One region of the Cytobacillus sp. FSL K6-0265 genome, then DNA from elsewhere that is predicted to be linked to it. Evidence: a T-box and tRNA genes for the amino acid it is inferred to sense, from the RefSeq annotation. Region 1 holds a T-box; the other regions hold tRNA genes.
What was found. A T-box is a leader RNA that pairs with one kind of tRNA and senses whether it is charged. The one in region 1 lies ahead of pheS (phenylalanine--tRNA ligase subunit alpha), so its partner is inferred to be a tRNA-Phe.
Positions count from the first base shown of each region.

Region 2: it has a tRNA-Phe gene. The T-box ahead of pheS (phenylalanine--tRNA ligase subunit alpha) is inferred to sense a tRNA for this amino acid. The anticodon was not compared.
Region 3: it has a tRNA-Phe gene. The T-box ahead of pheS (phenylalanine--tRNA ligase subunit alpha) is inferred to sense a tRNA for this amino acid. The anticodon was not compared.

Region 1 is NZ_JBBOPE010000001.1:3,257,489-3,266,635, forward strand. It holds gene rnhC (ribonuclease HIII) at 1-189, shown strand, start outside; gene pheT (phenylalanine--tRNA ligase subunit beta) at 652-3,066, opposite strand; gene pheS (phenylalanine--tRNA ligase subunit alpha) at 3,084-4,121, opposite strand; T-box leader at 4,176-4,424, opposite strand; gene MHH73_RS16450 (TrmH family RNA methyltransferase) at 4,498-5,256, opposite strand; gene sspI (small acid-soluble spore protein SspI) at 5,384-5,590, shown strand; gene MHH73_RS16460 (M42 family metallopeptidase) at 5,624-6,709, opposite strand; gene dut (dUTP diphosphatase) at 6,844-7,278, opposite strand; gene MHH73_RS16470 (sigma-w pathway protein ysdB) at 7,494-7,886, shown strand; gene MHH73_RS16475 (TVP38/TMEM64 family protein) at 8,065-8,652, opposite strand; gene MHH73_RS16480 (DUF1294 domain-containing protein) at 8,736-8,999, opposite strand.
Region 2 is NZ_JBBOPE010000001.1:3,696,441-3,705,587, reverse strand. It holds rRNA gene MHH73_RS18850 (23S ribosomal RNA) at 1-2,666, shown strand, start outside; rRNA gene rrf (5S ribosomal RNA) at 2,898-3,014, shown strand; tRNA gene MHH73_RS18840 (tRNA-Glu) at 3,044-3,118, shown strand; tRNA gene MHH73_RS18835 (tRNA-Val) at 3,123-3,198, shown strand; tRNA gene MHH73_RS18830 (tRNA-Thr) at 3,214-3,289, shown strand; tRNA gene MHH73_RS18825 (tRNA-Lys) at 3,297-3,372, shown strand; tRNA gene MHH73_RS18820 (tRNA-Leu) at 3,382-3,466, shown strand; tRNA gene MHH73_RS18815 (tRNA-Gly) at 3,485-3,559, shown strand; tRNA gene MHH73_RS18810 (tRNA-Arg) at 3,563-3,636, shown strand; tRNA gene MHH73_RS18805 (tRNA-Pro) at 3,645-3,721, shown strand; tRNA gene MHH73_RS18800 (tRNA-Ala) at 3,735-3,810, shown strand; tRNA gene MHH73_RS18795 (tRNA-Met) at 3,838-3,911, shown strand; tRNA gene MHH73_RS18790 (tRNA-Ser) at 3,928-4,020, shown strand; tRNA gene MHH73_RS18785 (tRNA-Met) at 4,035-4,108, shown strand; tRNA gene MHH73_RS18780 (tRNA-Asp) at 4,112-4,188, shown strand; tRNA gene MHH73_RS18775 (tRNA-Phe) at 4,208-4,283, shown strand; tRNA gene MHH73_RS18770 (tRNA-Tyr) at 4,297-4,380, shown strand; tRNA gene MHH73_RS18765 (tRNA-Trp) at 4,384-4,457, shown strand; tRNA gene MHH73_RS18760 (tRNA-His) at 4,464-4,539, shown strand; tRNA gene MHH73_RS18755 (tRNA-Gln) at 4,556-4,627, shown strand; tRNA gene MHH73_RS18750 (tRNA-Cys) at 4,632-4,702, shown strand; tRNA gene MHH73_RS18745 (tRNA-Leu) at 4,707-4,788, shown strand; tRNA gene MHH73_RS18740 (tRNA-Gly) at 4,806-4,876, shown strand; tRNA gene MHH73_RS18735 (tRNA-Ile) at 4,884-4,960, shown strand; tRNA gene MHH73_RS18730 (tRNA-Asn) at 4,971-5,045, shown strand; tRNA gene MHH73_RS18725 (tRNA-Arg) at 5,062-5,135, shown strand; gene MHH73_RS18720 (FixH family protein) at 5,439-6,197, shown strand; gene MHH73_RS18715 (DUF4931 domain-containing protein) at 6,388-7,152, shown strand; gene MHH73_RS18710 (FtsW/RodA/SpoVE family cell cycle protein) at 7,284-8,456, shown strand; gene MHH73_RS18705 (Ger(x)C family spore germination protein) at 8,496-9,147, opposite strand, start outside.
Region 3 is NZ_JBBOPE010000001.1:1,313,269-1,322,415, forward strand. It holds rRNA gene MHH73_RS06690 (23S ribosomal RNA) at 142-3,075, shown strand; rRNA gene rrf (5S ribosomal RNA) at 3,348-3,464, shown strand; tRNA gene MHH73_RS06700 (tRNA-Asn) at 3,484-3,558, shown strand; tRNA gene MHH73_RS06705 (tRNA-Ser) at 3,561-3,654, shown strand; tRNA gene MHH73_RS06710 (tRNA-Glu) at 3,674-3,748, shown strand; tRNA gene MHH73_RS06715 (tRNA-Val) at 3,752-3,827, shown strand; tRNA gene MHH73_RS06720 (tRNA-Met) at 3,838-3,911, shown strand; tRNA gene MHH73_RS06725 (tRNA-Asp) at 3,915-3,991, shown strand; tRNA gene MHH73_RS06730 (tRNA-Phe) at 4,047-4,122, shown strand; tRNA gene MHH73_RS06735 (tRNA-Thr) at 4,126-4,198, shown strand; tRNA gene MHH73_RS06740 (tRNA-Tyr) at 4,210-4,293, shown strand; tRNA gene MHH73_RS06745 (tRNA-Trp) at 4,297-4,370, shown strand; tRNA gene MHH73_RS06750 (tRNA-His) at 4,377-4,452, shown strand; tRNA gene MHH73_RS06755 (tRNA-Gln) at 4,499-4,573, shown strand; tRNA gene MHH73_RS06760 (tRNA-Gly) at 4,578-4,652, shown strand; tRNA gene MHH73_RS06765 (tRNA-Cys) at 4,669-4,742, shown strand; tRNA gene MHH73_RS06770 (tRNA-Leu) at 4,773-4,861, shown strand; tRNA gene MHH73_RS06775 (tRNA-Leu) at 4,881-4,962, shown strand; tRNA gene MHH73_RS06780 (tRNA-Gly) at 4,966-5,036, shown strand; gene MHH73_RS06785 (ABC transporter ATP-binding protein) at 5,346-6,161, shown strand; gene MHH73_RS06790 (iron-hydroxamate ABC transporter substrate-binding protein) at 6,225-7,145, shown strand; gene MHH73_RS06795 (FecCD family ABC transporter permease) at 7,150-8,190, shown strand; gene MHH73_RS06800 (FecCD family ABC transporter permease) at 8,190-9,147, shown strand, end outside.

The DNA.
Region 1 (9,147 bases):
CTTCGTTTCGAGGAATTAAGTAAAAAAGCTGGCTTCCCACTAACAAAAGGTGCCGGCCCTAAGGTAGACGAATGCGGAGCGAAATTAATACATATACATGGTGAAGATTCTCTAAAGTACTTTGTGAAACTTCATTTTGCTAACACCGAAAAAGCAAAGGCTCTTTATAGAAAAAAGTATAAAGCTTAAGGCAATAGGGTGAGGTTGGGACATAAGTATGCTAGCTAATGATTTATCCGAATGATTAGGAGTTCTAGCATCTAATCATTCGGTTTTTTGTTGATTTGAACCCTTATATGAAAAGAATAGTGAAATGGAGTAGAAGACACTCGACTCCTGCGGGAAATAGAGGGAAAGCTGAGACCCCACAGGCAATGCCTTAGGAGACTCAGCCCCTCCCCGCGAAAGCAAGTGACTGTAGCGCTATGGAACGGACTTTTTTTCAAATGATATTTTAAGATCAATTTGTTATTGTTCTTTTTTGAGGTTAGCTCATTTAGTTATGTCTCAGCCTTTTTTGAGACCTGTGATTCTTCCTTTTGCCCCCACTCTCTCACGCTTATTTCTATAGCGAAGTTCCCCTTTTACCTAAACTGTGCAAAAAAAGTGATACTACCGCAAAATAACGGTGAGTATCACTTTTATGATTATTTATCCGCGAAGGACAGCACCAGCTTTTTCTTCTAATGCTTTTAATACTTTGTCATGTGTTTTTACTACTTCTTCATCTGTTAATGTCCGTTCTGGATCAAAATATTTAAGTGAGTAGGCAATGGATTTTTTACCTTCTTCCATTCGATCGCCTTCATATAAATCAAATACATGAACGTCTTTTAATAATTTACCGCCTGCTTCACGAATGACAGTGCTTAATGCTTGAGCCGTTGTTGTTTGATCGACCACTAAAGCAATATCTCTCGTAATAGATGGGTAACGAGGAATAGCTTCATAGCGTAATGGATTCATTTCAGCATGTAGTAATTTCTCTAATGATAGTTCAAAAACATACGTTTCTTTTAAGTCTAATTCTTTTTCAACATTTGGATGAACTTGACCAATAAACCCGATACTCGTTTCATTTAAGAATACTTCTGCTGAGCGACCTGGATGTAGACCGTCTTTCTCCAATTTGGCAAACGTGATTTGCTCTAACAAGCCAAGCTTACTAAATAATCCTTCTAGAATTCCTTTCAGAACAAAGAAATCAACTGGCTTTTTCTCCCCTTGCCATTGGTGTAGCTCCCATAAACCTGTTATGGCCGCAGCTAAATGTTCTTTTTCCTCAGGTAACTCATTCTTAGCTGTACTTAAGAAAACAGATCCTGTTTCATAAACAGCAGTAGCGTCAATTTGTCTCGCACTATTATACTTAAGGACTTCTAATAAATGCGGAATTAAGCTAAGACGTAACACACTACGCTCTTCACTCATCGGCATCGCAAGCTTGATTGGCTCTCTTACTTCTAAGCAATAGTTTTGCGCTTTTTCTGCACTCGTTAATGAGTAAGTGATGGCTTGATATAATCCAGCACCTTCCAAGTATTGACGAACAATACGTCGTTTCTTTTGATAAGGCGTTAGACTACCTGCTGAAGCCGTTCCACCTGGCAATGTTGAAGTAAGATTATCGTATCCGTATAGGCGACCCACTTCTTCTACAAGATCCTCTTCAATCGTAATATCACCACGTCTTGTTGGCACTGTTACTGTCATTTCATTCTCTTCAACCACTGTCGTGAATTGCAATCTTTCTAAAATGTTATTTGCTTCGCTCACTGATAACGTTGTTCCAAGGACACGATTGATTTTATCAATGGTAATGGAAATAACAGCAGGTTCTACTTTTAATGTGTCAACTTCTACTGATCCCTCTAATACTTCTCCGCCTGCATATTGCGTGAGTAATTGCGCTGCTCTTTCTGCAGCTGGACGGATACGCTGTGGATCAACACCTTTTTCATAGCGCGCACTCGCTTCACTTCTTAATCCGTGATCTTTCGAGGACTTTCTAATTGCACCGCCAGTGAAATAAGCTGATTCAAGTAGTACGGTCGTTGTTTCATTACCTACTTCTGAATTTGCTCCACCCATTACACCAGCTAAAGCAACTGGTACTTCCCCATTTGTGATAACTAGGTGATCAGTTGTTAATTCTCTCTCAGCATCATCAAGCGTAGTGATTTTTTCACCTTGGTTGGCACGGCGAACAAGAATTTCTTTCGAACCTAGGCGATCATAATCAAACGCGTGTAATGGCTGACCGTATTCAAGTAAAATATAGTTCGTAATATCAACAACATTATTATGTGGACGAATACCAGCTGCTGTTAAACGAGCTTGTAACCATAGTGGTGATGGAGCGATTTTTACATTTTTGATTACTTTAGCGACATATAATGGATTATCATCTGCTGCTTCAACCTTTACAGTGATGTAATCAGCCGCTCTTTCAGAAACAGTCTCTACCTTTGGTTGTGGTAACTTCACATCTTTTCCTAAAATAGCAGCGACTTCATAAGCCACACCAAGCATACTTTGGCAATCTGCACGGTTAGGTGTTAACCCTAATTCTAATACTTGATCATCTCTGTGTAATTGCTCTAATGCATTGGTTCCAAGCTCTGTATCTGCTGGAAACACATAAATTCCTTCACTATAATCTTTAGCGACTAGCTTACTTTCAAAACCTAGTTCTTGAAGAGAACAAATCATTCCATTCGAAGCTTCGCCACGTAATTTTGCTTTTTTAATTTTAAAATTCCCCGGTAATACTGCACCTACAGTTGCTACTGCCACCTTTTGTCCTTTATCAACATTAGGAGCCCCGCAAATGATTTGCACAAGTTCACCATCACCAAGGTCTACTTGACAAATATTTAATTTATCAGCACTTGGATGTTTTTCTTTTTCAGACACATAACCGACGACAACACCTTTAATTCCTTCATCAAGTGTCTCTACACCTTCAACTTCAATCCCGCTCTTTGTGATTTTCTCTGCTAATTCTTCTGGTGTAATCCCAGATAAGTCAACATATTCTTGTAACCATTTATATGAAACGTACATTTCGTTGTCCTCCCCCTTTATTCATGAATTGAGAATTGCTTTAAGAATCTACTATCATTTGTATAGAAATGACGAATATCATCGACACCATACTTTAACATTGCGATACGCTCAGCGCCCATTCCAAAGGCAAACCCTGTATATTTTTTAGAATCAAAACCTGCCATTTCAAGTACATTTGGATGTACCATTCCTGCACCTAGAATCTCAATCCAACCGGTTTTTTTACATACATTACAGCCTTCTCCAGAACAAATCATACAAGAGATATCCATTTCTACAGATGGCTCAGTAAATGGGAAGAAACTTGGACGAAGGCGAATTTCTCTCTCTTCGCCGAACATTTTTTTCGCAAATACTTCTAGCGTACCCTTTAAGTCTGTCATACGAATATTTTCATCTATAACAAGTCCTTCAATTTGCATAAATTGATGAGAGTGAGTCGCATCATCATTATCACGACGGAATACTTTTCCTGGACAAATAATTTTCACTGGACCTTTCCCCTCATGCTTTTCCATCGTTCTAGCTTGCACAGGAGAAGTATGTGTTCGTAATAAAATATCCTCTGTAATATAGAATGAATCTTGCATATCGCGGGCAGGGTGACCTTTTGGTAAGTTCAGCGCTTCAAAATTATAATAATCCTTCTCCACTTCAGGTCCTTCCGCTACGGTATAGCCCATTCCGATAAATAAGTCTTCAATTTCTTCTACAACCCTAGTTAAAGAATGATGATTACCAGTATGTACAGGGCGACCTGGTAATGTGACATCAATTGTTTCTGCAGCAAGCTTAGCTTGAATTTGCGCTTCTTCTAATTGCACTTGTTTTGCCGTTATTCCTTGCGTAATTTGATCACGTACTTCATTTGCTAATGCACCCATTTTTGGGCGTTCCTCCGCTGAAAGCTTCCCCATTCCTTTTAATACTTCTGTGATCGGGCCTTTCTTACCTAAATAAGCAACGCGGATATCATTTAATTCTTTTAAATCCATTGCCGCAGAAACCTTCTCTAACGCTTCTCCTTGCAATTCTTTTAAACGCTCTTGCATCTTTAAATTCCTCCTTTTAATACTTTTTTGGCAAAATAAAAAACCTTATCCCATGAAAGGGACGAGGTTTGGAATCGCGGTACCACCCTTTTTAATACAACAATAACAAACATGCTGTATTCGCTTCATTTCGATAACGGCAAAAAGCCGGCGCATCTTTACATCAAAAATTTTCGATGGTCCCGATGTCTGCTCCAGAGCTGAAATTTCGAGTAAGCCGCTCATAAAAATGCTTTCAGTCACAGGCATTTTCTCCCTATATGAACAAAACATACTTTACTTTGTCTCTATCATAGCTTTTACTTATTTCATTTTGCTATTTATTATATTACATTATGAGTTGACATTCAAATTGTTCTCACGTTTTTTTTACGCATTATACATTTCGCAAATAATATAGCAATATACCTGCTGCTACAGCTACATTTAAGGACTCACTCTTACCATATAAAGGAATATACAGATTGGCGGTTGTTTGTGTAAGTAAATCTTTGTTTACACCATTCCCTTCATTACCAACGAGCAAGGCAAAATCATCCAGTGGTGCAAAGCTTTGATACTCCTTACCTCCTTCTAATGCTGTACCGTATACAGGAATATTATTTTCCTTTAATGCCGTCATCCATTCATCCAACTTGCCATGGATAATTGGTAAATGAAAATGACTGCCTTGAGCAGATCGTAAAACTTTGGGATTATACGGATCCACTGTTCCGTGACCGATGATAACCGCATCCATGCCAGCTGCATCAGCTGTACGAATCATTGTTCCTAAGTTTCCGGGATCTTGCACTTCATCTAATAGTAATAATTTCTTCGCAACAAGCGAATCGAAAGATCTTTCTTCTTCTTGATAACAGACGGCCACAATTCCTTGTGGTGTTTGTGTATCAGTTAAGTCTCCAATTACATGTGCCGGTACAATATAAACGGAACAGTCTCCTATATTCCAACTTTGTGGTATATCCTTTTCCTCACTAATAATTAACTCTTTTACACGATTTTCTTTTAATGCTTCTTCAACAAGGTGAAACCCTTCAACGATAAACGTACCTGTTATATCTCTTTCTTTCCTCTTTAGAAGCTTTTTCCACTGCTTCACCTGCGGATTTTTTGCTGATTGTATGTACTTCATTTTTTCGCTCCTTCAACATCACACGTGCCATTAATATTTCATTATACCGAAAAACTCATACATAATAAATCTTAAATGAGAAACCCTATAATCGTAACGAATTCTAACGAAGGATGTGTTTACTTTTATGAATTTAAATTTACGTAATGCCATCTTACACAATGTTTCAGGTAATTCACAAGATGAATTAAAAGATACCATTGTTGATGCGATACAAACAGGCGAAGAAAAAATGCTCCCTGGCCTTGGCGTATTATTTGAAGTCATTTGGCAAAATTCATCTGAAACTGAAAAAAAAGAAATGCTAGAAACGTTAGAAAACGGATTACAATAAGAAAAAAACAGCCTATCATCAGGCTGTTTTTTCTTATTCATAAGTTAATTTTGCAACTGTATCACTATCTAGTCGTTTAATCACAGCTGTAATTAGTTTTACTGCGTTTTCAAAATCATCACGATGAAGAATACCTGCATGTGAATGAATATATCTTGTCGCAATTGTAATTGAAAGCGCTGGCACACCTTTATATGTTAAATGTATCGATCCTGCATCCGTGCCACCACCTGGTACAGAATCAAACTGATAAGGGATATTGAGTTCATCAGCTGTATCTGTTACAAAATCTCTTAAACCTTTATGTGACACCATAGAAGCATCATAGAGAATAATTTGAGGACCGTCACCTAATTTACTTAGCGCATCCTTTTCCGTTACGCCTGGTGTATCTCCTGGTATACCCACATCAACAGCAATGCCGATATCCGGCTCAATCATGTGTGCAGCTGTTTTGGCCCCACGTAAGCCAACCTCTTCTTGTACTGTACCTACAGCATATACTGTATTCGGATGGATTTCATTTTTCAATCCTTCAAGTACTTTAATGGCAATCGCCAACCCAATTCTGTTGTCCCACGCTTTCGCAAGTAACATTTTCTCATTATTCATCACAGTGAATTCGAAGTATGGAACAACCATATCACCTGGTTTTACGCCCCAATCTAATGCTTCTTCTCGGCTAGAAGCACCGATATCAATAAACATATCTTTAATCTCAATTGTCTTCTTACGCGCTTCTGCTGGCAAGATATGCGGCGGTTTCGAACCAATTACACCAGTCACATCACCTTTTGTAGTGACAATTGTCACACGTTGGGCCAACATCACTTGTGACCACCAACCTCCAACTGTTTGAAACCGTAAAAAGCCTTTCTTATCAATACTTGTCACCATGAAGCCTACTTCATCTAAATGACCGGCAACCATAATCTTGGGTCCATCTGCTTGACCGACCTTTTTAGCAATCAAACTACCAAGTCCATCAGTTGATAATTCATCTGCTAACGGTTCTATGTATTTTTTCACCACTTCACGTACTTCTCGTTCGTTACCTGGAACCCCTCTTGCATCAGTTAGTTCTTTTAGCATCGTTAATGTTTCATCAAGCTTAGGCATATTTCGACTCCCTTAATATATTTTAAGCCCATTATACATGGTCAGTCCCTCTTTTGTAAAAACTGAAACTACTTCTTACTGTACTTCATTTCTATAGAACTTATACATATATGTGTTAACAAGCGGTACCTAACTTATTTTCCGGAGGAACCAAACCCGCCGCTGTTTCTCTCTGATTCTGTTAACTCACTCACTTGTGCAAGTTCAACATGGAAAACTGGCGCTATCACCATTTGGGCAATTCTCATATGTTTTTCTACGTGAAAGTCTTCTTTTCCATGATTAATCAAGATGACCTTCACTTCTCCTCTATAGCCCTCATCAATCGTTCCTGGACTATTTAAAACCGTTACACTATGTTTTAAAGCTAAACCACTTCTTGGCCTTACTTGTGCTTCCGTCCCTTTTGGTAACTCCATCTGAATACCTGTGCTAATTAATGCCGACTGTCCTGATGGTATGATTACCTCTTCAATTGAAAACAAATCTAGCCCTGCGTCACCCTCATTTGCACGATAAGGCATTTTAGCATCATTGTGTATCAATTTAATGTTTAATATGTTTGTCATTGTTTATCCCTCATCTTATTTTAGAATATGTTCATCGTGTTGCATGAAATACTTACTAATGGGTATATAAACCGTAAATGTCCCTCAGGCTTTCTTTCAATTGAAAAGCCAATTATTTTTTCATAACAAAAAAATTATAACAAATTTAAACAAAGTTGAAACCTTTTTCAGTCTTATTCGTAAACACTTAAAAAATGTATAAAGGAGTATTCTTTATGTTATTGATCATTCGTCTATTACTGATCATTTTGATTATTTTGCTCATATATAGCGCCGTTAAGTATGTTACAAATCCGATGCGTAAATTAGAAAAAGCCCATAAGCAAAAAAAATACTTTTTTTATGACGACGCAAATAACGCTCAGAAAAATTTCTTTATTACTTATAAAGGGGTTATGTTTGAAGGGGAAAAATATTTAGGTACAACAGATAATTCCTTTGATGTGGTTTCAATTTTTATTTGGCCTCATCAGCCATCAGAATTACAAGGACTTGTTGGTGAGGACTTTATGTTTATCGAAGGCAAATTAAAAACCCATTATATAAATGCAAAAATCGACTGGAAGAGCCCCGTGAAAGAGCTGATGGATAAAAAGCGTAATCAATGAAAGAGCCCAAACTTCTAACCCCAACAAATTTTTTTGTTGGGGTTAGATTTTATTTCCCTAAATAGACAGGTAATAGATTTACTACAATTGGTATATGCCTCTTTTGCTACAATCAAAACATTCCCCTCTCTTTAGCCAATAAACAAAAAGGTCAGGATCCACGACCCTAACCTTTCATTTAAGAAACTTTTTTCACCTTCGTTGCTTTAAAAAATTCTTGCCATTTTATCACAGTCACTTTCTCTCTAATTAGATAAAGAAGAATGGATAAAGAGAGTAAGATCATCACAATCATTGTTGGTGTAAATCTACTGATAAATTCACCAAACACAGTATAAAAAATAGCTAATGGAATATTTGTTATCAAAGCACCTTTGCAGAAATCACGAAATTTCGGGTTTTTTTCTAGCAAGCAAAAGTTAAGTAAATGAAAATGGATAAATGGAATCAAACGGAGAATGGAAATTTGGCCAATGGTTAAATTACGATATTCTCCAAACCATTTCTTTTTTAAATGAGACAGTTTTTCATGAAAGGTCGGGAGCTGATAAATCAATACATAAAAAAATAAACAAGATAACATTAACCCAACTAGAGATAAGATACTACCAAATAAACTGCCAAATAAGACGCCACCGGCAATACAAACAAGTGGCACAGGGATAAAAAGGAACTGCCGCAAAATGTGAAACAAAATAAACGCAAATGGCGCGAGTATACCTGCTGTCTCAATAATCCCCTTAGCAAGAGCAAGATGTTCATTCACCTGATATACGCCCACCTTCCATGAACTACAAGATTCTTGGATGTTAGTACATCATATGGCAAGAGCAATAAAATTATGCTCACTCACTCCATTATGAAGTAAACAAGGAATATCAACTGTACTATAGATAAAAAAGGGAGACCGTATTTAAAGGAAAAATGCTTCGTCTTATGTCTATAACGCCTCATTCCCCAAGTCATCCCTATAGCTCCAAAGAAAAGAGCAACCAGCCATAGATTCTGCTCACTAATGCGGTATTCCCCCCTTTGCGCTTTTCTTTTATCTATTTTCATCATGATTGCTGCAATACAATTCATCATCAAAAACACGATTACCATTACTAACATTACTTTTTACGCTCCTATTCTCATTTCGTTATCGCTATTATAGCTAATAAGGTAGGTAGATGGCATCTTATAAGTAGGATGCGGTATATTGTTCTGACCATTCGCTAAGGTCATCACTATGCCAATATGCTCACTTCTTTACTTTTCA
Region 2 (9,147 bases), 440 kb from region 1:
CCCAAACCAAGAGGCTTGCCTCTTGGGGTTGTAGGACATTCTATACGGAGTTACAAAGGAACGAGATAGACGAAGAGGTCTGGAAAGGCCCGCCATAGGAGGTAAAAGCCCTGTAGTCGAAACTTCGTTCCCTCCAGAGTGGATCCTGAGTACGGCGGGACACGAGAAATCCCGTCGGAAGCAGGGAGGACCATCTCCCAAGGCTAAATACTCCCTAGTGACCGATAGTGAACCAGTACCGTGAGGGAAAGGTGAAAAGCACCCCGGAAGGGGAGTGAAAGAGATCCTGAAACCGTGTGCCTACAAGTAGTTAGAGCCCGTTAATGGGTGATAGCGTGCCTTTTGTAGAATGAACCGGCGAGTTACGATTACATGCGAGGTTAAGTTGGACAGACGGAGCCGTAGCGAAAGCGAGTCTGAATAGGGCGAATATAGTATGTGGTCGTAGACCCGAAACCAGGTGATCTACCCATGTCCAGGGTGAAGTCCAGGTAACACTGGATGGAGGCCCGAACCCACGTACGTTGAAAAGTGCGGGGATGAGGTGTGGGTAGCGGAGAAATTCCAATCGAACTTGGAGATAGCTGGTTCTCTCCGAAATAGCTTTAGGGCTAGCCTCATGCGTAAGAATCTTGGAGGTAGAGCACTGTTTGGACTAGGGGCCCTCATCGGGTTACCGAATTCAGACAAACTCCGAATGCCAAAGATTTATCCATGGGAGTCAGACTGCGAGTGATAAGATCCGTAGTCAAGAGGGAAACAGCCCAGACCACCAGCTAAGGTCCCAAAGTATACGTTAAGTGGAAAAGGATGTGGAGTTGCTTAGACAACCAGGATGTTGGCTTAGAAGCAGCCACCATTTAAAGAGTGCGTAATAGCTCACTGGTCGAGTGACTCCGCGCCGAAAATGTACCGGGGCTAAACGTATCACCGAAGCTGTGGATTGAACATCGTAGATGTTCAGTGGTAGGAGAGCGTTCTAAGGGCGTTGAAGCTAGACCGTAAGGACTGGTGGAGCGCTTAGAAGTGAGAATGCCGGTATGAGTAGCGAAAGATGGGTGAGAATCCCATCCACCGAATGCCTAAGGTTTCCTGAGGAAGGCTCGTCCGCTCAGGGTTAGTCGGGACCTAAGCCGAGGCTGAAAAGCGTAGGCGATGGACAACAGGTTGATATTCCTGTACCACCGTATTCTGTTTGAGTGATGGGGGGACGCAGGAGGATAGGGTAAGCGCACTATTGGATGTGCGTCTAAGCAGTTAGAGGGACCATGAGGCAAATCCCATGGTCACATACCTTGAGCTGTGATAGCGAGGGAAATTTAGTACCGAAGTTCTTGATTCCACACTGCCAAGAAAAGCCTCTAGCGAGGAATAAGGTGCCCGTACCGCAAACCGACACAGGTAGGCGAGGAGAGAATCCTAAGGTGAGCGAGAGAACTCTCGTTAAGGAACTCGGCAAAATGACCCCGTAACTTCGGGAGAAGGGGTGCTCATTAGGGTGTTAAAGCCTTGATGAGCCGCAGTGAATAGGCCCAGGCGACTGTTTAGCAAAAACACAGGTCTCTGCGAAGCCGCAAGGCGAAGTATAGGGGCTGACGCCTGCCCGGTGCTGGAAGGTTAAGAGGAGAGGTTAGCTCACGCGAAGCTTTGAATCGAAGCCCCAGTAAACGGCGGCCGTAACTATAACGGTCCTAAGGTAGCGAAATTCCTTGTCGGGTAAGTTCCGACCCGCACGAAAGGCGTAACGATCTGGGCACTGTCTCAACGAGAGACTCGGTGAAATTATAGTACCTGTGAAGATGCAGGTTACCCGCGACAGGACGGAAAGACCCCGTGGAGCTTTACTGTAGCCTGATATTGAATTTTGGTACAGCTTGTACAGGATAGGTAGGAGCCTTAGAAGCCGGAGCGCTAGCTTCGGTGGAGGCGTCGGTGGGATACTACCCCCGCTGTATTGAAATTCTAACCCACATCCCTTATCGGGATGGGAGACAGTGTCAGGTGGGCAGTTTGACTGGGGCGGTCGCCTCCTAAAGAGTAACGGAGGCGCCCAAAGGTTCCCTCAGAATGGTTGGAAATCATTCGTAGAGTGTAAAGGCACAAGGGAGCTTGACTGCGAGACCTACAAGTCGAGCAGGGACGAAAGTCGGGCTTAGTGATCCGGTGGTTCCGCATGGAAGGGCCATCGCTCAACGGATAAAAGCTACCCCGGGGATAACAGGCTTATCTCCCCCAAGAGTCCACATCGACGGGGAGGTTTGGCACCTCGATGTCGGCTCATCGCATCCTGGGGCTGTAGTCGGTCCCAAGGGTTGGGCTGTTCGCCCATTAAAGCGGTACGCGAGCTGGGTTCAGAACGTCGTGAGACAGTTCGGTCCCTATCCGTCGTGGGCGCAGGAAATTTGAGAGGAGCTGTCCTTAGTACGAGAGGACCGGGATGGACGCACCGCTGGTGTACCAGTTGTCTTGCCAAAGGCATCGCTGGGTAGCTATGTGCGGAAGGGATAAGTGCTGAAAGCATCTAAGCATGAAGCCCCCCTCGAGATGAGATTTCCCATAGCGTAAGCTAGTAAGATCCCTGAAAGATGATCAGGTTGATAGGTTAGAGGTGGAAGTGTGGCGACACATGCAGCTGACTAATACTAATCGATCGAGGACTTAACCAATTCGAAATGCGGAGGCGCCTTGCCCAGGTGCGACAAGCATAAGCCAAATTTGACAGGAGGTTGTTCTTTAACCTCATGACAAATTTGGCTTATGACCTCGAGCACCTAGGCGCCGCAGCTAGACAGCACTACGTAAGTAGTAGCCAACTAGCAACGCATAGGCGATTACTCAAAACAATCTTCTTCAACATTACCTAGTTTTGAGGGAACGATTCCCTTACAATTTCATAGTCCGGTGGCGATAGCGAGAAGGTCACACCCGTTCCCATACCGAACACGGAAGTTAAGCTTCTCAGCGCCGATGGTAGTTAGGGGCTGTCCCCTTGTGAGAGTAGGACGCTGCCGGGCAAGCTACCCCATTTTTGGGGTTATTTTTTGGCCCCTTGGTCAAGCGGTTAAGACACCGCCCTTTCACGGCGGTAACACGGGTTCGAATCCCGTAGGGGTCACCATTTTGGAGGATTAGCTCAGCTGGGAGAGCATCTGCCTTACAAGCAGAGGGTCGGCGGTTCGATCCCGTCATCCTCCACCATTTTTGTGCATATTTGCCGGCCTAGCTCAATTGGTAGAGCAACTGACTTGTAATCAGTAGGTTGGGGGTTCAAGTCCTCTGGCCGGCACCACTTGTACGAGCCATTAGCTCAGTTGGTAGAGCATCTGACTTTTAATCAGAGGGTCGAAGGTTCGAGTCCTTCATGGCTCACCATTTATATATGCGGGTGTGGCGGAATTGGCAGACGCACCAGACTTAGGATCTGGCGCCGCAAGGCGTGGGGGTTCGACTCCCTTCACCCGCACCATTTTTATTTTCAATATTTGCGGAAGTAGTTCAGTGGTAGAACATCACCTTGCCAAGGTGAGGGTCGCGGGTTCGAATCCCGTCTTCCGCTCCATATGCGCCCGTAGCTCAATTGGATAGAGCGTTTGACTACGGATCAAAAGGTTAGGGGTTCGACTCCTCTCGGGCGCGTTTTGTTTCGGGAAGTAGCTCAGCTTGGTAGAGCACTTGGTTTGGGACCAAGGGGTCGCAGGTTCGAATCCTGTCTTCCCGACCACGAATACTTTCTAGGGGCCTTAGCTCAGCTGGGAGAGCGCCTGCTTTGCACGCAGGAGGTCAGCGGTTCGATCCCGCTAGGCTCCACCAATTCAATTTTTATACAATATATACTATGGCGGTGTAGCTCAGCTGGCTAGAGCGTACGGTTCATACCCGTGAGGTCGGGGGTTCGATCCCCTCCGCCGCTATTGCTTTTCTATTAATGGAGGAATACCCAAGTCTGGCTGAAGGGATCGGTCTTGAAAACCGACAGGGGTGTTAAAGCCCGCGGGGGTTCGAATCCCTCTTCCTCCGCCATTAATATTTATTATCGCGGGGTGGAGCAGTCCGGTAGCTCGTCGGGCTCATAACCCGAAGGTCGCAGGTTCAAATCCTGCCCCCGCAATCTGGTCCGGTAGTTCAGTTGGTTAGAATGCCTGCCTGTCACGCAGGAGGTCGCGGGTTCGAGTCCCGTCCGGACCGCCATTTACATATTCATTATTTTGGCTCAGTAGCTCAGTCGGTAGAGCAAAGGACTGAAAATCCTTGTGTCGGCGGTTCGATTCCGTCCTGAGCCACCATTTAGTCTTTTTTGGAGGGGTAGCGAAGTGGCTAAACGCGGCGGACTGTAAATCCGCTCCTTCGGGTTCGGCAGTTCGAATCTGCCCCCCTCCACCATCTAGGGGTATAGTTTAATGGTAAAACGAAGGTCTCCAAAACCTTTGATGTGGGTTCGATTCCTACTACCCCTGCCAATTATGGCGGTTGTGGCGAAGTGGTTAACGCATCGGATTGTGGTTCCGACATTCGTGGGTTCGATTCCCATCAGCCGCCCCATTTTAAATATTTTTATTGGGCTATAGCCAAGTGGTAAGGCAACGGATTTTGATTCCGTCATTCGTAGGTTCGAACCCTACTAGCCCAGTTATGGCAGCATAGCCAAGTGGTAAGGCAGAGGTCTGCAAAACCTTTATCCCCGGTTCAAATCCGGGTGTTGCCTTTATGCCGGTGTGGCGGAATTGGCAGACGCGCACGACTCAAAATCGTGTTCCTTCGGGAGTGTCGGTTCGACCCCGACCACCGGTATGTTGAATTTCTTAAATGCGGGTGTAGTTTAGTGGTAAAACCTCAGCCTTCCAAGCTGATGATGAGGGTTCGATTCCCTTCACCCGCTTAAATAGGGGCCTATAGCTCAGCTGGTTAGAGCGCACGCCTGATAAGCGTGAGGTCGATGGTTCGAGTCCATTTAGGCCCACCATTTATATTATTCCGCAGTAGCTCAGTGGTAGAGCATTCGGCTGTTAACCGAACGGTCGTAGGTTCGAATCCTACCTGCGGAGCCATACATATTTTTAGTTTGCGCCTTTAGCTCAGCTGGATAGAGCAACAGCCTTCTAAGCTGTGGGTCAGAGGTTCGAATCCTCTAAGGCGCGTCAAAGCTCATAAATCTTTTATAAGATTTATGAGCTTTTTTTGTATGATTAAGTTTTAAAACCAGCTTCTAGCATCTAGTTAAAGCTATATTGAATAGTCCATAAAAAAAGCTTCCATAAATGGAAGCTAAAAAGGGGGATTTACACTTGTAATAAAAGTTTCTCCAAATGAATCTTTTCTTATACCTATTATTTCTTCACTTTACTTATTTTTATTATTAACAAATTATTTCACTTTTCTAACACATATTATTAGTAAAATAAAATAAGAAGGATTAGAAGTTTAAGAAAGAGGGGCTTTTTATGAAGAAGTGGATATCAACAATGTTTTCTGTAATCATGATTACTTTTCTAGCTGCTTGTGGAAGTGCGGGGAATGATGCAGATTCTAGTGGTAGCGAAGGATCAGTTCCTGCTGCAATCGATGCCAGTATCTCAATACCAAGTCAGATTACAAGGAACGAAGAAGTGCGTTTGGAAGTGAGCGTTACTCAGGGAGACGAGTCTGTGGAAGATGCAGATGAAGTGAAATTTGAAGTGTGGGAAGATGGGAAAAAGGATAATAGTGAATTAATAGAAGCTGATCACGAGAATGATGGAAAGTATGTGGCATCTTATACATTTGAAAAAGATGCTATCTATCATATTCAGTCACATGTCACAGCAAGAAGTATGCACACGATGCCTAAGGTTAAAGTGGCGGTAGGTAGTGCTATAATAGATAACGAAGAAGAAAATCAAGGCCACAGCGCACATGAGCATGATGGAAATGTAGCGATACATATAAGTCCTACTGCTGATATTAAGACGAATGAGGAAACGCCATTTGATATTCATATAACTAAAGAAGAACATGGACTTGAAGAGGCAAATGTGAGGTTAGAAATCGTTCAAACAATTGATGAACATCAGGTGGCTTGGGTAGATGCAGCAGAGCAAACTAGTGGGATGTATACAGCAACCTATGCATTTACTGATAATGGAACATACAAGATTGTCGTTCATGTTGAAAACGATGAAGGTTTACATGAACATAGTGAGTTTGAGGTCATAGTAAATTAACGGTAAAAGAAAGATATTTGCATATGCAGATATCTTTTTTAGCTTATTTAATAGGTAGTTTTCTTGTTAAGCAAGTGAAGTTGCCTTTAATATTGATGAATTTTATACTAATCATAATCAAACTTTCACACTATAAAGAAGAAGCCCTTTATAATAGAAGTAAGTAATTGAAATCAGGAGAGAATAGCTAATGACAAATACTCATTTATTTTTTAATACAAGCATTGGTAAACAGAAACCTAATAGTATAAGGAATAAAGAACAAGTGTGTCCATTCTGTCAGAGAGAGCAATTGACGAATATTATTGCGGAGGAAGGTCCAATCATTTGGTTGGAGAATAAATATCCCGTTTTAGAAAATGCTCATCAAACGGTCTTAATCGAGACAGATAAGTGTAACTCGGAACTTTCACAATATGATGACAAGCATTTAGTCAGCTTGATTACATTTGGTTTAGACAAATGGTTAAGTATGGAGAAAAGTGATAAATATAAATCTGTGATTTTTTTCAAGAATCATGGACCTCATTCAGGTGGAAGCATTGCTCATCCTCATATGCAAATTGTTGGCTTATATGATATTGTGTATCAACATAAAGTTCAGGTTGACGATTTTGTAGGAGAATTAATTGATCAACATGGTGATACTGAATTTTCTCTATCGAATAAACCACGTATTGGCTTTTATGAATTTAATGTTAAATTAGGTGAGAAAAGGGATATAGCAGCGTTTGCTAAATATATTCAAATGGCAACGAAATATATTCTGAGAGATTTTCCATTTACATGTAACAGTTATAATCTATTTTTTTACCATTTTGAGAATGAGATATATGCAAAGATTGTCCCTCGATACGTAACAAGTCCGCTTTTTATCGGATTTTTCTTGCCGCAAGTACCTAATAATATTATGTGGATGGTAAAAGATATTCAAAGTAAATATGTACAATTATAGGTGAATGATTACTCTGTTACAAAAAAGAAATATACGTAGCAGTTGTGATTTTTATCTAAAAAAAATATAATGAAGTATTGTACACAGATTATTTTTAATGAAGAGCCTTTGTTTCATAAGGAGATTGATTAATGACTTCTAAACGAACGACAACATCGAGAATTGATTATACTTTAGTTCTTATTTTATTTTTATTGTTTTTAGTTAGCTGTATTTCCATATATAGTGCACAAACAACTGAACAATACGGTGAAAATTTTTTACTTAAGCAAATTGTATGGTATGTAGTGGGTATAGGGATTATACTAGCGGTCATAACATTAGATGCTGAGCAATTAAAGAAAATCTCTTGGTATGCTTACGGTTTTGGACTATTGCTACTTGGATTTCTTGTTGTCGCACCTGAGAGTATTGCTCCGGTAATTAATGGCGCTAAATCATGGATACGACTGCCTGGTCTTGGGCAAATACAGCCAGCTGAGTTAGTTAAGGTTTTTCTTATACTCGCTCTAGCCAGGGTCATCGATGATCATCATCAAAAGACACAATTAAAAACAGTAAAAACAGATTTTTTCCTATTATTTAAAATGCTAGTTGTTACGGGATTCCCTTTATTACTCATCATGCAACAACCGGATTTAGGCACTTCCTTAGTAATTTTAGCCATAATGCTCGGAATGGTTTTCATTTCAGGTATTACATGGAAAATACTCGCACCTATTGTAAGTGTAGGTGTTACGCTAGTTGTTTCTATTTTTTATTTTGTATTGTGGCACCCAGAGTTGTTGGAAAAATATTTGGGCGTGAAGGAATACCAATTAGGGCGAATTTATTCTTGGATCGATCCTTATAATTATCAAAGTTCTACAGGATTTCAATTAACGCGTTCCTTACTTGCAATTGGTTCTGGAGAGACAACAGGAAAGGGATATGGCACAAGAGAAGTTTACTTACCAGAGAGTCACACAGATTTTATCTTTAGTATTATAGGAGAAGAGTTCGGTTTTGTTGGGGCAAGTGTGGTAGTGAGTTTATTTTTCTTATTAATTTATCATTTGACTAAAGTAGGCATTAGTACGAGAACGCCATTCTATACCTATGTTTGTGTAGGGGTAATTAGTTTAATTACCTTTCATGTCTTTCAAAATATCGGAATGACAATTGGTGTTTTACCGATTACTGGGATTCCACTACCATTCATAAGTTATGGAGGAAGCTCGCTCATGGGCAATATGCTGGCCATGGGGCTGATTTTTTCAATTGGTTTTCATAGTAAACGATACATGTTTTCCAGATCATCGTAAGAAAAAACCCGAGAATCTTTATTCTCGGGTTAATGCTATTTAGATAGATGTACCAATATCCAATATAACTACCTTCGTATCAACTTTAATGTTTAAGTCGGGATATCCCTTTTTCCATTCTTCATAATCAAAATTCCTGATTTTTGTGCTATATTCCTTCCCTATTCCGATTGGATCGACATTATCTTCTTGAAAAGACTGAATAAGCGCTGTACATTCATTTTTTATTTTCTTATCGATAAATTTCGTTATTTCTTTTATTTTATCATCATTCAAATTATTTCCGGAATATTCCTTTATATTCCCTTGGACTTTGATTTTAATGGTGATGTTTGTTGGATTATTGGTGTCTAATTTATATTTATGACTGGAATGTATACTTTTAATAGCTAATTTTTCACCATCCGGCAAGTCGATAGCGAAATCGCCTTTACTATAACGGTCAACTAGTAATTTAAAATAAAATAATTTATCACTTGGAAGAATTTTATATGAAGCATGATCTTTAAATAAAGATATCCCGTCTAGTTCAATTTCCTGCTCATTTATTTTTTTGATGTGTGGTAAAAAAACATCCTTCCCTTCTTGATAAAAATCTCTCATAAATAAGGTTAAGTTCGTTTTAGGTAAATCACCATATTCAATATTATGATCAATTAAGTCTGATATAAAGGTTCCATTCCCTTGGGGG
Region 3 (9,147 bases), 1.9 Mb from region 1:
TGAACACAACCGTGAGGGTTGTGAGAAGCAAGCAGTTCAAGGAAGCGAGTGAGGAAACACCGGAGTGTGCGTCTTGTGCACATGAGGATGTTGACGAGTGAGCTGACACCGAAATGCGTAGCTTATCGCAAGCCGAACATAGGTTAAGTTAATAAGGGCGCACGGTGAATGCCTTGGCACTAGGAGCCGATGAAGGACGGGACTAACACCGATATGCTTCGGGGAGCTGTAAGTAAGCTTTGATCCGGAGATTTCCGAATGGGGAAACCCCCTATCCGTTATGGGATAGGATCCATACCTGAATACATAGGGTATGGAAGGCAGACCCGGGGAACTGAAACATCTAAGTACCCGGAGGAAGAGAAAGCAAACGCGATTCCCTGAGTAGCGGCGAGCGAAACGGGATTAGCCCAAACCAAGAGGCTTGCCTCTTGGGGTTGTAGGACATTCTATACGGAGTTACAAAGGAACGAGATAGACGAAGAGGTCTGGAAAGGCCCGCCATAGGAGGTAAAAGCCCTGTAGTCGAAACTTCGTTCCCTCCAGAGTGGATCCTGAGTACGGCGGGACACGAGAAATCCCGTCGGAAGCAGGGAGGACCATCTCCCAAGGCTAAATACTCCCTAGTGACCGATAGTGAACCAGTACCGTGAGGGAAAGGTGAAAAGCACCCCGGAAGGGGAGTGAAAGAGATCCTGAAACCGTGTGCCTACAAGTAGTTAGAGCCCGTTAATGGGTGATAGCGTGCCTTTTGTAGAATGAACCGGCGAGTTACGATTACATGCGAGGTTAAGTTGGACAGACGGAGCCGTAGCGAAAGCGAGTCTGAATAGGGCGAATATAGTATGTGGTCGTAGACCCGAAACCAGGTGATCTACCCATGTCCAGGGTGAAGTCCAGGTAACACTGGATGGAGGCCCGAACCCACGTACGTTGAAAAGTGCGGGGATGAGGTGTGGGTAGCGGAGAAATTCCAATCGAACTTGGAGATAGCTGGTTCTCTCCGAAATAGCTTTAGGGCTAGCCTCATGCGTAAGAATCTTGGAGGTAGAGCACTGTTTGGACTAGGGGCCCTCATCGGGTTACCGAATTCAGACAAACTCCGAATGCCAAAGATTTATCCATGGGAGTCAGACTGCGAGTGATAAGATCCGTAGTCAAGAGGGAAACAGCCCAGACCACCAGCTAAGGTCCCAAAGTATACGTTAAGTGGAAAAGGATGTGGAGTTGCTTAGACAACCAGGATGTTGGCTTAGAAGCAGCCACCATTTAAAGAGTGCGTAATAGCTCACTGGTCGAGTGACTCCGCGCCGAAAATGTACCGGGGCTAAACGTATCACCGAAGCTGTGGATTGAACATCGTAGATGTTCAGTGGTAGGAGAGCGTTCTAAGGGCGTTGAAGCTAGACCGTAAGGACTGGTGGAGCGCTTAGAAGTGAGAATGCCGGTATGAGTAGCGAAAGATGGGTGAGAATCCCATCCACCGAATGCCTAAGGTTTCCTGAGGAAGGCTCGTCCGCTCAGGGTTAGTCGGGACCTAAGCCGAGGCTGAAAAGCGTAGGCGATGGACAACAGGTTGATATTCCTGTACCACCGTATTCTGTTTGAGTGATGGGGGGACGCAGGAGGATAGGGTAAGCGCACTATTGGATGTGCGTCTAAGCAGTTAGAGGGACCATGAGGCAAATCCCATGGTCACATACCTTGAGCTGTGATAGCGAGGGAAATTTAGTACCGAAGTTCTTGATTCCACACTGCCAAGAAAAGCCTCTAGCGAGGAATAAGGTGCCCGTACCGCAAACCGACACAGGTAGGCGAGGAGAGAATCCTAAGGTGAGCGAGAGAACTCTCGTTAAGGAACTCGGCAAAATGACCCCGTAACTTCGGGAGAAGGGGTGCTCATTAGGGTGTTAAAGCCTTGATGAGCCGCAGTGAATAGGCCCAGGCGACTGTTTAGCAAAAACACAGGTCTCTGCGAAGCCGCAAGGCGAAGTATAGGGGCTGACGCCTGCCCGGTGCTGGAAGGTTAAGAGGAGAGGTTAGCTCACGCGAAGCTTTGAATCGAAGCCCCAGTAAACGGCGGCCGTAACTATAACGGTCCTAAGGTAGCGAAATTCCTTGTCGGGTAAGTTCCGACCCGCACGAAAGGCGTAACGATCTGGGCACTGTCTCAACGAGAGACTCGGTGAAATTATAGTACCTGTGAAGATGCAGGTTACCCGCGACAGGACGGAAAGACCCCGTGGAGCTTTACTGTAGCCTGATATTGAATTTTGGTACAGCTTGTACAGGATAGGTAGGAGCCTTAGAAGCCGGAGCGCTAGCTTCGGTGGAGGCGTCGGTGGGATACTACCCCCGCTGTATTGAAATTCTAACCCACATCCCTTATCGGGATGGGAGACAGTGTCAGGTGGGCAGTTTGACTGGGGCGGTCGCCTCCTAAAGAGTAACGGAGGCGCCCAAAGGTTCCCTCAGAATGGTTGGAAATCATTCGTAGAGTGTAAAGGCACAAGGGAGCTTGACTGCGAGACCTACAAGTCGAGCAGGGACGAAAGTCGGGCTTAGTGATCCGGTGGTTCCGCATGGAAGGGCCATCGCTCAACGGATAAAAGCTACCCCGGGGATAACAGGCTTATCTCCCCCAAGAGTCCACATCGACGGGGAGGTTTGGCACCTCGATGTCGGCTCATCGCATCCTGGGGCTGTAGTCGGTCCCAAGGGTTGGGCTGTTCGCCCATTAAAGCGGTACGCGAGCTGGGTTCAGAACGTCGTGAGACAGTTCGGTCCCTATCCGTCGTGGGCGCAGGAAATTTGAGAGGAGCTGTCCTTAGTACGAGAGGACCGGGATGGACGCACCGCTGGTGTACCAGTTGTCTTGCCAAAGGCATCGCTGGGTAGCTATGTGCGGAAGGGATAAGTGCTGAAAGCATCTAAGCATGAAGCCCCCCTCGAGATGAGATTTCCCATAGCGCAAGCTAGTAAGATCCCTGAAAGATGATCAGGTTGATAGGTTAGAGGTGGAAGTGTGGCGACACATGCAGCTGACTAATACTAATCGATCGAGGACTTAACCAATTCGAAATGCGGAGGCGCCTTGCCCAGGTGCGACAAGCATAAGACGAATTTGACAGGAGGTTGTTCTTTAACCTCATGACAAATTTGGCTTATGACCTCGAGCACCTAGGCGCCGCAGCTAGACAACACTACCTTAGTAGTACCGTCAGCACGCATAGGCGATTACTCAATAACATTCTTCTTCAACATTACCTAGTTTTCAGAGAATGATTTATAAAATTTCTCTTGAAAAATTCATAAAAGACGTTATAATAATAAATGTCTTTAAAAAGTCCGGTGGCGATAGCGAGAAGGTCACACCCGTTCCCATACCGAACACGGAAGTTAAGCTTCTCAGCGCCGATGGTAGTTAGGGGCTGTCCCCTTGTGAGAGTAGGACGTTGCCGGGCATACATACTATAATATTATTCCGCAGTAGCTCAGTGGTAGAGCATTCGGCTGTTAACCGAACGGTCGTAGGTTCGAATCCTACCTGCGGAGCCAATGGAGAGCTGTCCGAGCTGGCCGAAGGAGCACGATTGGAAATCGTGTAGGCGGTTTATAGCCGTCTCAAGGGTTCAAATCCCTTGCTCTCCGCCATTAAAACATAAAATAAATTGGCCCCTTGGTCAAGCGGTTAAGACACCGCCCTTTCACGGCGGTAACACGGGTTCGAATCCCGTAGGGGTCACCATTTGGAGGATTAGCTCAGCTGGGAGAGCATCTGCCTTACAAGCAGAGGGTCGGCGGTTCGATCCCGTCATCCTCCACCATTATTATTATCGCGGGGTGGAGCAGTCCGGTAGCTCGTCGGGCTCATAACCCGAAGGTCGCAGGTTCAAATCCTGCCCCCGCAATTTGGTCCGGTAGTTCAGTTGGTTAGAATGCCTGCCTGTCACGCAGGAGGTCGCGGGTTCGAGTCCCGTCCGGACCGCCACTACATAATTTTTCACAAATTTATAAAAGAAACATATTGTAAAACGTATAAGTTTGGCTCAGTAGCTCAGTCGGTAGAGCAAAGGACTGAAAATCCTTGTGTCGGCGGTTCGATTCCGTCCTGAGCCACCATTTGCCGGCCTAGCTCAATTGGTAGAGCAACTGACTTGTAATCAGTAGGTTGGGGGTTCAAGTCCTCTGGCCGGCATCGTTTTTCATGGAGGGGTAGCGAAGTGGCTAAACGCGGCGGACTGTAAATCCGCTCCTTCGGGTTCGGCAGTTCGAATCTGCCCCCCTCCACCATCTAGGGGTATAGTTTAATGGTAAAACGAAGGTCTCCAAAACCTTTGATGTGGGTTCGATTCCTACTACCCCTGCCAATTATGGCGGTTGTGGCGAAGTGGTTAACGCATCGGATTGTGGTTCCGACATTCGTGGGTTCGATTCCCATCAGCCGCCCCATTAATTTTAATTCACATTTTTTGCTATCAAACATAGAATATATAAGTGGGCTATAGCCAAGTGGTAAGGCAACGGATTTTGATTCCGTCATTCGCAGGTTCGAACCCTGCTAGCCCAGCCATTTTGCGGAAGTAGTTCAGTGGTAGAACATCACCTTGCCAAGGTGAGGGTCGCGGGTTCGAATCCCGTCTTCCGCTCCAAAACCTTTATATTAATGGCGGCATAGCCAAGTGGTAAGGCAGAGGTCTGCAAAACCTTCACCACCGGTTCAAATCCGGTTGCCGCCTCCAATACAAATTCACTATTTTTAAACACCTCATGCCGGGGTGGCGGAACTGGCAGACGCACAGGACTTAAAATCCTGCGGTAGGTGACTACCGTACCGGTTCGATTCCGGTCCTCGGCACCATAATTTAATAAAAAATATTGCCGGTGTGGCGGAATTGGCAGACGCGCACGACTCAAAATCGTGTTCCGTAAGGAGTGTCGGTTCGACCCCGACCACCGGTATATGCGGGTGTAGTTTAGTGGTAAAACCTCAGCCTTCCAAGCTGATGATGAGGGTTCGATTCCCTTCACCCGCTTATAGAAGTTAAAGACTGTAGACAATCTCTATTTATTAGAAGATTGCCTGCAGTCTTTTTTATTTACCTTTAAAAAGTTTATAATGACTAAAAGTGAAGTGAATGGATTAAATTCGGTAACGAGAAACGTATTCTCCTTAAAAATATAAGGGGAATAACAGTTGGATAAAAAGAAGTAAGCTGAAAGTGAAAACTTTTCGTATTGATGGTTGACAGGATAGCTTTTATTAGATAAACTTTTCTTTGAAGTTGATAATCATTATCAATGAGTTGATGATGATCTAAAATGTTCGGATGGAGTGAATGACCTTGTCTAGATTATTTACTGAAGACTTGAAAATTGCATACGGTGATAGAGAGATTGTGAAGAATTTAAACATGATGATACCAGACGGTGAGATTACGGCTATTATTGGGCCGAATGGTTGCGGTAAATCGACTGTCTTAAAGACGATTGCGAGAATTATCCAAGCCAAATCTGGGTCTGTATATCTTGATGGTAAGCAAATCAGTAAGGAATCGACAAAAGCAATCGCACAAAAAATGGCCATTCTTCCTCAATCTCCAGATGCTCCTGAAGGTTTAACGGTTTCAGAGCTAGTATCATATGGAAGGTTTCCATATCAAAAGGGAATGGGAAGATTAACAGCAAAAGATCGCCAAGTGATAGATTGGGCACTCCAAGTAACAGGAATTGCAGAATTTAAAGATAGAGAAGTAGATGCATTGTCTGGTGGACAGCGTCAAAGAGTATGGATTGCGATGGCTTTGGCTCAAGAGACTGATATTATCTTACTAGATGAGCCGACTACATATTTAGATATGTGTCATCAACTGGAAGTATTAGAACTGTTAAAAGAGCTTAATCATTTAGAAAATAGAACAATTGTTATGGTTATTCATGATTTAAACCATGCAGCTAGGTTTGCTGATTATTTGATTGCTATGAGAGCAGGGAAAATTATTAAAAATGGTGCTGCGAAGGAAGTTATGAATAAGCAGATTTTAAGAGAAGTATTTAATATTGATGCAGAAATTGGTATTGATCCACGTACACAAAAACCAATCTGTTTAACGTATGATTTAATTGATAGTAGGATGGTAGTTCAAGAGCAAGTCGTTTAAAGATTTGCTTCTTTTTTTGACTATAATTGAGAATGATTATTATTTAAAAGGTGGATGGAGAACTTGAAAAAGCAATTGGTATTTTTATTTTTTATTCTATTATTAGTTTTAACAGCCTGCGGAAATGGTGGTAATGAATCGTCAGGTGAAGGCAGTAAGGAAACGGAAAAAGAAACATATACATATGAATCCGAAAATGGAGAAATGGAGTTACCTGCTAATCCTAAAAAAGTAGCATCAATGGCTTACACTGGTAATGTTCTATCCTTAGGGATTACGCCAGTAGCAATAGATGAGTGGTCTAAAGCGAACAAATTTTATGGTGATAAACTGAACGAAGCTGAAGTTATTACAGCAGATAATGTAGAGAAATTATTAGAATTAGAACCAGATTTAATTATCGCTTATTCCACTGACGAAAATCTAGATAAATACAAAGAAATTGCACCAACCGTCACATTAACTTATGAAAAATATGGCTATTTAGATCAACATCTTGAAATAGGTAAGGTGTTAGGAAAAGAGCAAGAAGCACAAGCATGGGTGGAAGAGTGGAAAGAGAAGACAGCTGCTGAAGGTGAGAAAGTAAAAAAGACAATTGGTAACGATGCGACTGTTATGGTATTTGAGACTTTTGGTAAGGACATGTATGTGTATGGTGAGAACTGGGGACGAGGAACAGAAGTCATCTATCAAGCACTTGGTTTAAAAGCACCTAAAGCGGTAGAAGAAGAAGTATTTGGACCAGGATACTTAGCTATATCTTCAGAAGTCATACCCAAATATGCTGGAGATTATATTTTTTTAGGAGATGGACAAGGAGCTGATAATTCCTTTACTGAAACAGATGTTTGGAAAGGTATCCCAGCTGTGGAAAATGACCGCGTGATTACATTTGATTCTTCTTCTTTCTATTTTAATGATCCGATTTCATTGGAAAAAGAATTAGCATTTATCGTTGAGAATTTACTTGGGGCTAAGTAATGTAATGAAAAATAATACTCTTAATGAAGCAAAGGAAAAGAAAATATATGCACGTCCTGCAGTTGCTTCCATTATTCTTGCACTAAGCTGCCTACTTTTAGTAGGTAGCTTAGTTTTGGCTATTTCAGTTGGAGCAGCGAGTATATCATTTGCAGATGTTTGGCAAGCTGTATTTGCTTATCAACAAGGAAATGAAGACCATCAAATTATAAGAAGTATACGATTACCTCGTGAGCTAGGTGCTGCTGTTGTCGGAGCTGCTTTCGCTGTTAGTGGTGCCATTATGCAAGGAATGACAAAAAATCCTTTAGCGGATCCGGGTTTACTAGGTTTAAATGCAGGTGCAAGTTTAGGACTAGCGATTGCCTTCTCGTATGTAGGTAATACAAATTATATGATTATTATGTTGTTCTCATTTATTGGAGCAGGGATTGCTGCTTGCTTAGTATTTGGGTTTAGCGCAATGAACAGAGGCGGGATGACACCTCTAAAAATAACATTAGCTGGTGCGGCAGTAACCGCTTTTCTTTCATCGATTGGAGAAGGGATAGCACTTATAAATAAATTATCACAAAGTATTGCCTTTTGGACTGCTGGTGGCGTTTCAGGAACAACATGGGCGCAATTGCAAATTGTTACACCTACAGTACTTTTGGGTATTATGATCGCCATCATGCTTTCAAGAAGTTTGACTGTATTAAGCTTTGGAGAAGATGTAGCTAAAGGGTTAGGGCAAAGAACTTTTATTGTTAAGGCTGTGCTTATGACGGTTGTGCTTATATTGGCAGGAGCCGCGGTTTCTCTTGTTGGGGCGATTGCTTTTGTTGGTCTTTTAATTCCCCATATCGTGAGATTTTTAGTCGGTAATGATTATAGGTGGATTATTCCGTGTTCAGCCGTAATAGGTAGTGTGTTTTTAGTTTTAGCCGATACGGCAGCGAGAATGGTTAATCCTCCGTTTGAAACGCCAATGGGGGCAATTGTAGCGATACTTGGCTTACCTTTCTTCTTGTATCTTGCAAGAAAGGGGAGATCATTAATATGATGAGTACCCGCCATTTAAAACGTTCAATTATTATCATTATCTCGACGTTTGTGTTACTCTTGCTTATCTTTACAATAAGTGTAGCAACGGGATTTGCCTCTTTAAGTCCGGATCGTCTTTTGCCAACATTATTTGGTAATGGAACGGCGAAGGAAAACCTGATACTATTTACCTTTAGATTGCCTAGGATACTGATTGCGGTGCTCGCAGGAATGGGGTTAGCTTTGTCCGGAGCAATCTTACAGAGCATTACGAGGAACCCGTTAGCAGACCCGGGAATACTAGGGATCAATTCCGGCGCCGGTTTGTTTGTTGTTTTCTTTGTTTTGTTATTTGGAAATAGTACAGGCAATCATTTATATTTATTGCCACTATTCGCTTTAATTGGCGGATTAATTACTGCTATATTCATTTATCTTTTCTCTTACAAAAAAGGGGAGGGTATTCAACCTGGAAGAATGCTTTTAGTTGGTGTCGGATTAGCTGCTGCTATAAATGGTGCATTGTTAACTCTTGCTTCTAAAATGGCTAGAGAAGAGTATGATTTCTTTGCCAACTGGGCTGCAGGGAGAATATGGGGGGATGATTGGTTATTTGTCTTTGCTCTACTACCTTGGCTTGTACTATTAATTCCGTTCATTTACTTTAAATCAAATACGCTTAATACTATGGCTTTAAATGAAGAGCTTTCTGTCGGTCTTGGAGTTAAAACGAATAAGGAACGGTATACATTGTTATTGGTTTCTGTGGCCTTAGCAGCTGCGTCAGTATCCGTTAGTGGTGGGATAGCTTTTATCGGTTTGTTGGCACCCCATATTGCAAGAAGCTTAGTCGGTCCTAGACATCAGTTGTTTTTACCTGTTGCGGCAATGTTTGGGGGGTTACTTTTACTTTCAGCCGATACGATTGGCAGAGTGTTACTTGATACGATTGGCATACCAGCAGGAGTAATTGTAT